DNA from 3 places in the Streptomyces sp. NBC_00247 genome. Region 1 is predicted to be linked to each of the others. Evidence: predicted binding sites of a transcription regulator. Region 1 holds the regulator's gene; each other region holds the start of a gene.
What was found. Region 1 encodes HrcA, which represses chaperone genes, less so after heat shock. Its sites were predicted from a motif close to TTNGCACTCNGNNNNNCNGAGTGCNAA; they were not measured.
Positions count from the first base shown of each region.

Region 2: the regulator HrcA is predicted to act here: its motif matches at 1,568-1,594, upstream of groES (co-chaperone GroES).
Region 3: the regulator HrcA is predicted to act here: its motif matches at 979-1,005, upstream of groL (chaperonin GroEL).

Region 1 is NZ_CP108093.1:4,941,589-4,944,845, reverse strand. It holds gene dnaJ (molecular chaperone DnaJ) at 48-1,187, opposite strand; gene hrcA (heat-inducible transcriptional repressor HrcA) at 1,188-2,204, opposite strand; gene OHT52_RS21460 (MBL fold metallo-hydrolase) at 2,370-3,101, shown strand; gene OHT52_RS21455 (DUF3097 domain-containing protein) at 3,201-3,257, shown strand, end outside.
Region 2 is NZ_CP108093.1:4,292,136-4,295,392, reverse strand. It holds gene groL (chaperonin GroEL) at 1-1,005, opposite strand, end outside; gene groES (co-chaperone GroES) at 1,105-1,413, opposite strand; gene OHT52_RS18620 (polysaccharide deacetylase family protein) at 1,820-2,776, opposite strand; gene OHT52_RS18615 (THUMP-like domain-containing protein) at 2,942-3,257, shown strand, end outside.
Region 3 is NZ_CP108093.1:3,907,730-3,910,986, forward strand. It holds gene OHT52_RS16720 (MoaD/ThiS family protein) at 1-183, shown strand, start outside; gene OHT52_RS16725 (cold-shock protein) at 612-818, shown strand; gene groL (chaperonin GroEL) at 1,168-2,790, shown strand; gene OHT52_RS16735 (beta-ketoacyl-ACP synthase III) at 3,057-3,257, opposite strand, start outside.

The DNA.
Region 1 (3,257 bases):
GGACGAGTCCCGGCGGGCGGTGCGGTGGTACGTGACGCGTGCGGGCCTCAGCGGCCGTTGAAGGCGTCCTTCAGGCGGGAGAAGAGTCCCTGCTGGCCGGGCTGGAACTGCCCGGTGGGCCGCTCCTCGCCGCGCAGCTTGGCCAGCTCGCGCAGCAGGCGTTCCTGCTCCGGGTCGAGCTTGCTGGGGGTCAGCACCTCGACGTGCACGATCAGGTCGCCCCGGCCGCCGCCCCGCAGGTGCGTGATGCCGCGGCCGTGCAGCGGGACCGACTGGCCGGACTGGGTGCCGGGCCTGATGTCGATCTCCTCCACGCCGTCGAGCGTCTCCAGCGGCACCTTCGTGCCGAGCGCGCCCGCCGTCATGGGGATGGTGACCGTGCAGTGCAGGTCGTCGCCGCGCCGCTGGAACGTCGCGTGCGGCACCTCGTGGATCTCGACGTAGAGGTCTCCGGCCGGGCCGCCGCCGGGGCCGACCTCGCCCTCGCCGGCCAGCTGGATCCGGGTCCCGTTGTCGACCCCCGCGGGGATCTTGACCGTGAGGGTGCGCCGCGAGCGGATGCGGCCGTCACCGGCGCACTCCGGGCAGGGGGTCGGCACGACGGTGCCGAATCCCTGGCACTGCGGGCAGGGCCGCGAGGTCATGACCTGGCCGAGGAAGGAACGGGTGACCTGGGACACCTCGCCGCGCCCGCGACACATGTCGCAGGTCTGGGCCGAGGTGCCGGGGGCCGCGCCTTCGCCGCTGCACGTGGTGCAGACGACGGCGGTGTCGACCTGGATGTCCTTGGTGGTCCCGAAGGCCGCCTCGGCGAGGTCGATCTCCAGCCGGATCATGGCGTCCTGGCCGCGCCGCGTGCGCGAACGGGGTCCGCGCTGCGACGCCGTGCCGAAGAAGGCGTCCATGATGTCGGAGAAGTTGCCGAAGCCGCCGGCGCCGAAGCCGCCCGCGCCACCGCCGCCGCCCGAGGCCGACAGCGGGTCCCCGCCGAGGTCGTAGACCTGCTTCTTCTGGGCGTCCGAGAGCACCTCGTAAGCGGCGTTGATCTCCTTGAACCGCTCCTGGGTCTTCGGGTCCGGGTTGACATCCGGGTGCAGCTCGCGGGCGAGCCGACGGAATGCCTTCTTGATCTCGTCCTGCGACGCGTCGCGCCGTACGCCGAGCACGGCGTAGTAGTCGGTGGCCACTTACGACTCCGCCAGGATCTGTCCGACGTAACGTGCCACTGCGCGTACCGCTCCCATCGTTCCGGGGTAGTCCATGCGGGTCGGTCCGACCACGCCGAGTTTGGCGACTGCCTCGTCGCCCGAACCGTAGCCGACCGTGACGACGGACGTGGAGGTGAGGCCCTCGTGGGCGTTCTCGTGCCCGATCCGTACGGTCATGCCCGAGTCCGTGGCCTCACCGAGCAGCTTCAGCAGGACGACCTGTTCCTCCAGCGCTTCCAGCACGGGCCGGATCACCAGGGGGAAGTCGTGCCCGAAGCGGGTGAGGTTGGAGGTGCCGCCGATCATCAGCCGCTCCTCCGTCTCCTCGACCAGGGTTTCGAGGAGAGTGGTCAGGACCGTGGCGACCGTGCCGCGGTCCTCGTTCTCGAAGGATTCCGGCAGGTCCTGCACGAGCTGCGGGACATCGCTGAAGCGGCGTCCCACGACTCGGCTGTTGAGCCGGGCCCGCAGATCGGCGAGAGAGGTCTCGCCGAACGGCGCGGGGCAGTCGATCATACGCTGTTCGACCCGGCCGGTGTCGGTGATCAGGACCAGCATCAGCCTGGCCGGTGACAGGGCCAGCAGCTCCACGTGCCGCACCGTGGAACGGGTCAGCGAGGGGTACTGCACGATGGCGACCTGCCGGGTCAGCTGCGCGAGCAGCCGTACCGTGCGGGCGACCACGTCGTCGAGGTCGACGGCGCAGTCCAGGAAGTTGTGGATCGCCCGGCGCTCCGGCGACGACAGGGGCTTGACGCCCGCGAGCCGGTCCACGAAGAGGCGATAGCCCTTGTCCGTGGGGATGCGCCCGGCGCTGGTGTGCGGCTGGGCGATGAAGCCCTCGTCCTCCAGCACCGCCATGTCGTTGCGGACGGTGGCCGGGGAGACCCCGAGCCGGTGCCTCTCGGTGAGCGCCTTGGAGCCGACCGGCTCCTCGGTGCCGACGTAGTCCTGGACGATGGCGCGCAGCACTTCAAGTCTGCGTTCGCTGAGCATCGCGCACACCTCCAGCTGTCGGTCGTGGTGGCTACTTCCTGGCACTCTGTGCGTCTGAGTGCCAGCTTCCCCCCGGTCAGTGTACGGGGGTGGACAGGGCCCCGGGCAAGGGCGACCGGCCGCGGCCCGCGAGACCGCGCAGGTCGATGCGGATAGCGTCTCCTCATGGACCTCTCTTGGGAAGAGCTGGGCTGGGAGCGGTTGGGCCACGGCGTGGGCCGCCAAAGGCTCCCCGGCTGGGACGCGACCGCCGCCCTGGTGGCCGGGACGGACCGCGCGCTGATGCTGGACACCGGTGCGAGCCTGCGCGAGGGCGTCGGACTGCGGGTCGAGGCGCAGCGGCTTCTGGGCCGGCGGGTGACCCATGTCGCACTCAGCCATCCGCACTTCGACCACGTCTTCGGTACGGCCGCCTTCGCGGGCGCCGAGGTGTTCGGGGCGTACGGGGTGGCCGCGCGGATGCGGGGGTCGGTGGACGAGATGCACGCGGACGCGGTGCGCAACGGCCTGCCCGAGCACGACGCGGCCCAGGCGGTGGACGCGCTGGTGTTCCCCGGGCGTGAGGTGTGCCACCGCTGGACGCTCGACCTGGGCGGGGGCCGCGAGGTGGTGCTGGCCAACGTGGGGCCCGGTCACACGGGACACGATCTGGCGGTCCTGGTCCCCGGTTCGGCGGGGGCGCCCGCGGTGGTGCTCTGCGGGGACCTGATCGAGGAGTCGGGTGAGCCGCAGACGGGCCCGGACTCGGTGCCGGCCCTCTGGCCCGCCGCCCTGGACCGGCTGCTGGCGCTGGGCGGACAGGACGCGGTGTACGTACCCGGGCACGGGGCGGCGGTGGACGCGGCGTTCGTGCGGGCGCAGCGGGAACTGCTGGCGGGGCGCTTCGGAGTGGGGTGACGGGAGCGGCCCGCAGGGACGAGCCCCCGCCCGTCGGGCGGCCCGCCGGGGCCGGGGTGTTCCTGTCCCGCCGGGCGGGGGCCGAATTATCGTCGTGTCATGCGCAGTTACCAGCCGGACCTGACCCCGCCGTGGAAGAGGTCCGCCCCCGTGCCC
Region 2 (3,257 bases), 650 kb from region 1:
ACCGTCGACGATGGTCGTGTCGTCCTTGGAGACGGTCACGCGGCGGGCGGTGCCCAGCACGTCCAGACCGGCCTGGTCGAGCTTGAGGCCGACCTCCTCGGCGATGACGGTCGCACCCGTGAGGGTGGCGATGTCGCCGAGCATGGCCTTGCGGCGGTCACCGAAGCCCGGGGCCTTCACCGCGACGGCGTTGAAGGTGCCACGGATCTTGTTGACGACGAGGGTGGAGAGCGCCTCGCCCTCGACGTCCTCGGCGATGATCAGCAGGGGCTTGGAGCCGCCGGCCTGGATGACCTTCTCCAGCAGCGGGAGCAGCTCCTGGATCGAGCCGATCTTGCCCTGGTGGATCAGGATGTACGGGTCGTCGAGGACGGCCTCCATACGCTCCTGGTCGGTCACCATGTACGGGGACAGGTAGCCCTTGTCGAAGGCCATGCCCTCGGTGAACTCGAGGTCCAGGCCGAAGGTGTTGGACTCCTCGACGGTGATGACACCGTCCTTGCCGACCTTGTCCATCGCGTCCGCGATGAGCTCGCCGACCTGCGGGTCCTGCGCGGAGAGCGCGGCCACGGCGGCGATGTCGGACTTGTCCTCGATCGGACGGGCGGTCGCGAGGAGCTCCTCGGACACGGCCTTGACCGCGGCGTCGATGCCCTTCTTCAGCGAGGCCGGGGAGGCACCCGCGGCGACGTTGCGCAGACCCTCGCGGACGAGCGCCTGGGCGAGCACGGTGGCGGTGGTGGTGCCGTCACCGGCGACGTCGTTGGTCTTGGTGGCGACCTCCTTCACCAGCTGGGCACCGAGGTTCTCGTACGGGTCGTCGAGCTCGACCTCGCGCGCGATGGTGACACCGTCGTTGGTGATGGTGGGCGCGCCGAACTTCTTGTCGATGACGACGTTGCGGCCCTTGGGGCCGATCGTCACCTTGACCGTGTCGGCAAGCTTGTTGACGCCGCGCTCAAGGGCGCGACGGGCGTCCTCGTCGAACTTCAGAATCTTCGGCATGGGCTGTTTTTCCCTCTCGAACGAACTGCGCCCCTCGCCGCCCGGCTAGTTATTTCGCAGGGGGCCAGGGGCGCAGAACACACAGCAAATGTGGGTGAATTACTTCTCGATGATCGCGAGGACGTCGCGCGCCGAGAGGACGAGGTACTCCTCGCCGTTGTACTTCACCTCGGTGCCGCCGTACTTGCTGTACAGGACGACATCGCCGGTCTTGACGTCGAGCGGAAGGCGCTCGCCGTTCTCGAAGCGGCCCGGGCCCACGGCCAGGACGACGCCCTCCTGGGGCTTCTCCTTGGCGGTGTCCGGAATGACCAGGCCGGAAGCCGTGGTCTGCTCGGCGTCGAGCGGCTGGACCACAATGCGGTCCTCGAGCGGCTTGATCGCAACCTTGGAGCTGGTGGTCGACACGATCCGGTCTCCCCCTTCGGAGATCTCACGGGGTTTAACAGTCTGGGTCGGCGACCGGGCCGGATCCGTCGTCGCGGGTGCCGGACCTGCCCTGTCGCACGGTACTGCTGGCACTCTCCAGGGGGGAGTGCCAGCACCGAGACTATGACTGCGATTAGCACTCGGTCAAGCGGAGTGCCAATTGAGTACCCGTGCGTGGCGTCGGCCGCCCGCCGGGGCGGACCGTCCGGGGGGGCCGCGTGCCCGGGTTCCGCCTAAGGTGCGCGCCCCGACGACGCGCCGGCCCGGCGCCGACCCCGCGCCTCCGGAAGTCCGCGGGAGGGGCGGTGGAGATCGGCCAGGGACGGCGGGGGCAGGCGCGGGGACGGCGGGGGCAGGCGCGCGCCGCCGCGCGCCCGCCCGGGGATCAGACGTAGTCCTCCAGCCGGGCGACCGCGTACCCCTTGTCCGTGATGACCTTCATGACGTTGCGGACCATGTCGGTCATGGTCCCCTTCCACTGATCACGTCCCTGGAAGTGGGTGAGGACGATGTCGCCGGGGTGCAGGTCCCGGTCCCACTCACGCCAGTCCATGTGGTCGGGGAACGCCTCCTCCGCCCAGAGCGGCACGGCCTTGATGCCGCAGGACTTGGCGACGACGAGGGTGTCGCGGTTGTAGTTGCCGTACGGAGGCCGGAGCAGCACCGGCCGCTTGCCGAAGTGCTTCTCGATCCTGTCCTGCTGGTCGCAGATCTCCTTCTTCTGCCGTTCGTAGGAGAGACCGGGGAGGTAGGGGTGGGTGAGGGTGTGGTTGTTGAGCGTGACCCCCTTCTTCTGCATCCGGGCGAAGTAGCCGTAGTCCTCGCTCGCGAGGTAGTCGCTGAGGAAGGCGCTGTACGGGATCTTCAGCTCGTCCATCATCCGCAGGAACTCGGGGTCCTTCTCGGCCCCGTCGTCGATGGTGAGGAAGACGATCCGCTCGTCGGTGGGGACGGTCGTGAACACCTGCGGCAGGTCCTCGCCGTCGTCGACCTCGAAACCCTCGCGACTGGTGATCCGCGGCTTCTCGGCGGGCGGTGCGGGGGCGGTCAGCGGGACGTCCGCCAGCCCCCACTTCCTGGCGACCGCGACCCGCCGCGCCTGGCGTCGCTTCAGCCGCTCCGCGTAGGAGAGGAGGGCGCTGACCGGGGCGGCCTGCGGGGCCGGTCCGGCCGCCGCCCGGCCGCCGGCGCCCGCCGCGCCCTGGCGGGAGTGGTGGTCGGCGCCCGGGGAGCCCTGGCCGCATCCGGAGGCGAGTGCGGCGCCGAGCAGGGCCACGAGAGCGATCGTGACCGATCTGCGCCGCTTCGTGGTTCTTTTTTCCTTTTGTCGTACTAGTTGCATGGCGCCGCATCCTGCCAGCCCTCCCCCGGCGCCCCGACCCGACACCGCCGGGCGCCCCGCCGCGTCCCCCGCGTGGCGCACAGCCCGACGGGCCGTCCCCGGGGCGACAGCCCGTCGGGCGGGGCCAGGCGTCCCGGGGCGGCCCACGCCTGCCGCTGGCCCACAATGGGACGGGTGAACGCTCCTCTCCCCGCCGGTGACGGCCCCGCCGACCCGCTCGCCTCCTTCGCCGCCCTGCGTACGCCCGAAGGCGCCGCCCTCCTGGACGGGCTGCGGGACCACGACCCGGCGCGCGAGCTGGCCACCGCCACCCGGCTGCGCCGCGACCACGCGCCGGACCTGGTCTCGGCCGCGCTGGGGCAGGCCCGGCTGCGGCAGCGGGCGGTGGCGAAGTTCGGTGCCGAGGACGCGTACCGGATGTACTTCACGCCCAACGGCGTCGAGCAGGCCACCCGTACCTCGGTCGCCACCTACCGGGCCG
Region 3 (3,257 bases), 1.0 Mb from region 1:
GAGTCCCTGGAGAAGGACCACCCGGGCATCGCCGCGCGCGTGCTGGACGACCAGGGCAAGCTGCGCCGCTTCGTCAACGTGTACGTCAACGACGACGACGTCCGCTTCGAGGGCGGCCTCCAGGCGGCCACGCCGGACGGCGCCGGCGTCTCGATCATCCCCGCCGTCGCCGGCGGCTGCTGACCGTACGGCCGCTCGACGGCGCGCCACACCGAGGACATTGCCCCCTTCGCGTACGACGCGGAGGGGGCAATTCCGTAGGGTTGAGCGCGGTACAGTTGGGGAAGCCCCCTCCGCCGCTCGTGTCGAGCATGTGCGAGATCGCGCCGCGGCGCGACAAGAAACAGCCAAAGTCCGGATGCCCTCTGTGCCTTAAGTGGCCTTTGTCTGGCCCGACTTGCCCAAGATTCTCAGCAAATCCTCACGTTCGGGTGTTCCGGCGCGCTCAGAATTCCCGTCCGATTGACCTGTTGCAGAGGGCAGTTGGACAGATACATTCGGCCGCGGTCGAGGCGTTCCGGCGCACGCACCCTCTCCTGTCGGAGGGTGAGTTCTGACCCGGGTCCGCGAAGTGCGGTCCTGTGCAGGGGCCAGAAATAGGGGAGTTAGGCATGGCTCAGGGCACCGTCAAGTGGTTCAACGCGGAGAAGGGGTACGGCTTCATCGCGGTCGACGGTGGTGCGGATGTTTTCGTCCACTACAGCGCGATCCAGATGGACGGGTACCGCACCCTCGAAGAGGGTCAGCGAGTTGAATTCGAGATCTCGCAGGGCCAGAAGGGGCCGCAGGCGGACATGGTCAAGCTCGCCGTGGGCTGAGTTGGACGCGGTCGGCAACGATATTTCTTCACCACGCAGGGCCCGTCCCCCAGGGGGCGGGCCCTGCGTGGTTTCGCGTTTTCCGTGCAAGGAAGGCGTTCCGCGGGTCCGGAGGGCGTCCGGAGGCTGCCTCGGGCTTGTCCCCAGGACGAGGGGGACGCTTGCACTCGCAGGGGTCGAGTGCTAATCATTGGCGTTAGCACTCTCCAGGTGAGAGTGACAGAAACTTGGACCGGGCCGGTGAGGCCCGCAGGCGCGGCGGGGCAAGGAACCGCCGGGCACGCAGGCCGTCCGTCGCGGGCGCCACTCGGTCCGGAGCAATCCACCCCGTCCGGGAGGACCACTTCACATGGCCAAGATCATCGCGTTCGACGAGGAGGCACGGCGCGGTCTCGAGCGCGGGATGAACCAGCTCGCCGACGCCGTCAAGGTCACCCTCGGCCCCAAGGGCCGTAACGTCGTCCTCGAGAAGAAGTGGGGCGCGCCCACGATCACCAACGATGGTGTTTCCATCGCCAAGGAGATCGAGCTCGAGGACCCGTACGAGAAGATCGGTGCGGAGCTGGTCAAGGAGGTCGCCAAGAAGACGGACGACGTCGCCGGCGACGGTACGACCACCGCCACCGTTCTGGCCCAGGCGCTCGTCCGCGAGGGTCTGCGCAACGTCGCCGCCGGTGCCAACCCGATGGCCCTCAAGCGGGGCATCGAGAAGGCCGTCGAGGCCGTCTCCGCCGCTCTGCTGGAGCAGGCCAAGGACGTGGAGACCAAGGAGCAGATCGCTTCGACCGCCTCCATCTCCGCCGCCGACACCGAGATCGGCGCCAAGATCGCCGAGGCGATGGACAAGGTCGGCAAGGAAGGCGTCATCACCGTCGAGGAGTCCCAGACCTTCGGTCTGGAGCTGGAACTCACCGAGGGCATGCGCTTCGACAAGGGCTACATCTCGGCGTACTTCGCGACCGACATGGAGCGTATGGAGACGTCCTTCGACGACCCGTACATCCTCATCGTCAACTCGAAGATCTCCAACGTGAAGGACCTCCTTCCGCTGCTGGAGAAGGTCATGCAGTCGGGCAAGCCCCTGCTGATCATCGCCGAGGACGTCGAGGGCGAGGCCCTGTCGACCCTGGTCGTCAACAAGATCCGTGGCACCTTCAAGTCCGTCGCCGTCAAGGCTCCGGGCTTCGGTGACCGCCGCAAGGCCATGCTCGGTGACATCGCCATCCTCACCGGTGGCACGGTCATCTCCGAGGAGGTCGGCCTCAAGCTGGAGAACGCGGGTCTCGACCTGCTGGGCTCTGCGCGCAAGGTCGTCATCACCAAGGACGAGACCACGATCGTCGACGGTGCCGGCGAGAGCGAGCAGGTTCAGGGTCGCGTCAAGCAGATCCGTGCCGAGATCGAGAACTCCGACTCGGACTACGACCGCGAGAAGCTCCAGGAGCGGCTGGCGAAGCTGGCCGGCGGCGTGGCCGTCATCAAGGCCGGTGCCGCCACCGAGGTCGAGCTCAAGGAGCGCAAGCACCGCATCGAAGACGCGGTGCGCAACGCCAAGGCCGCCGTCGAGGAGGGCATCGTCGCCGGTGGTGGCGTGGCTCTGCTCCAGGCGTCCGCCGTCTTCGAGAAGCTCGACCTGACGGGCGACGAGGCCACTGGCGCCAACGCCGTCAAGCTCGCGCTGGAGGCCCCGCTCAAGCAGATCGCCGTGAACGGTGGTCTTGAGGGTGGCGTCGTCGTGGAGAAGGTCCGCAACCTGCCGATCGGTCACGGCCTCAACGCCGCGACTGGCGAGTACGTCGACATGATCGCCGAGGGCATCATCGACCCGGCGAAGGTCACGCGCTCCGCCCTGCAGAACGCCGCGTCCATCGCCGCGCTCTTCCTCACCACCGAGGCCGTCATCGCCGACAAGCCCGAGAAGGCCGGCGCGGCCGCCCCGGGTGGCATGCCGGGCGGTGACATGGACTTCTGATCCCCTTCCGGGATCGGTGGTTCCACCCCCGCAGCGTCCAGCTGTAGCTTCGGCCCCCAGGATTCGTCCTGGGGGCCGAAGTGTTTTCCGGGGGCGGGTCTGCTCCGCGCCCAGCGCCGACAGATGGCGGGTGAAGTCGTCAACGCGCCGCCCCAGCTCCCGGCGGTCCCGGTCGGACCAGTCGGCCGGCGCTCCGCCGAGCGCCTGGACCGGGGCGGTCGGCGCGGTCAGGAAGGCCCGGTCCGGCCTGGAACGGCCCGGGGCGGTCAGGGGCAGGTGACGACCTGGCCGGCCCAGGAGAGTCCGCCACCGAAGGCGAAGATCAGTACCGGTGTGCCGGAGGGCAGTTCGCCGCGTTCGGACAGCTTGGACAGGGCGAGGGGCACCGAGGCGGCGGAGGTGTTGCCGGATTCGACGACGTCGCGGGCGATGACGACGTCGTCGCGCAGGCCGAGTTGCCGGGTCAG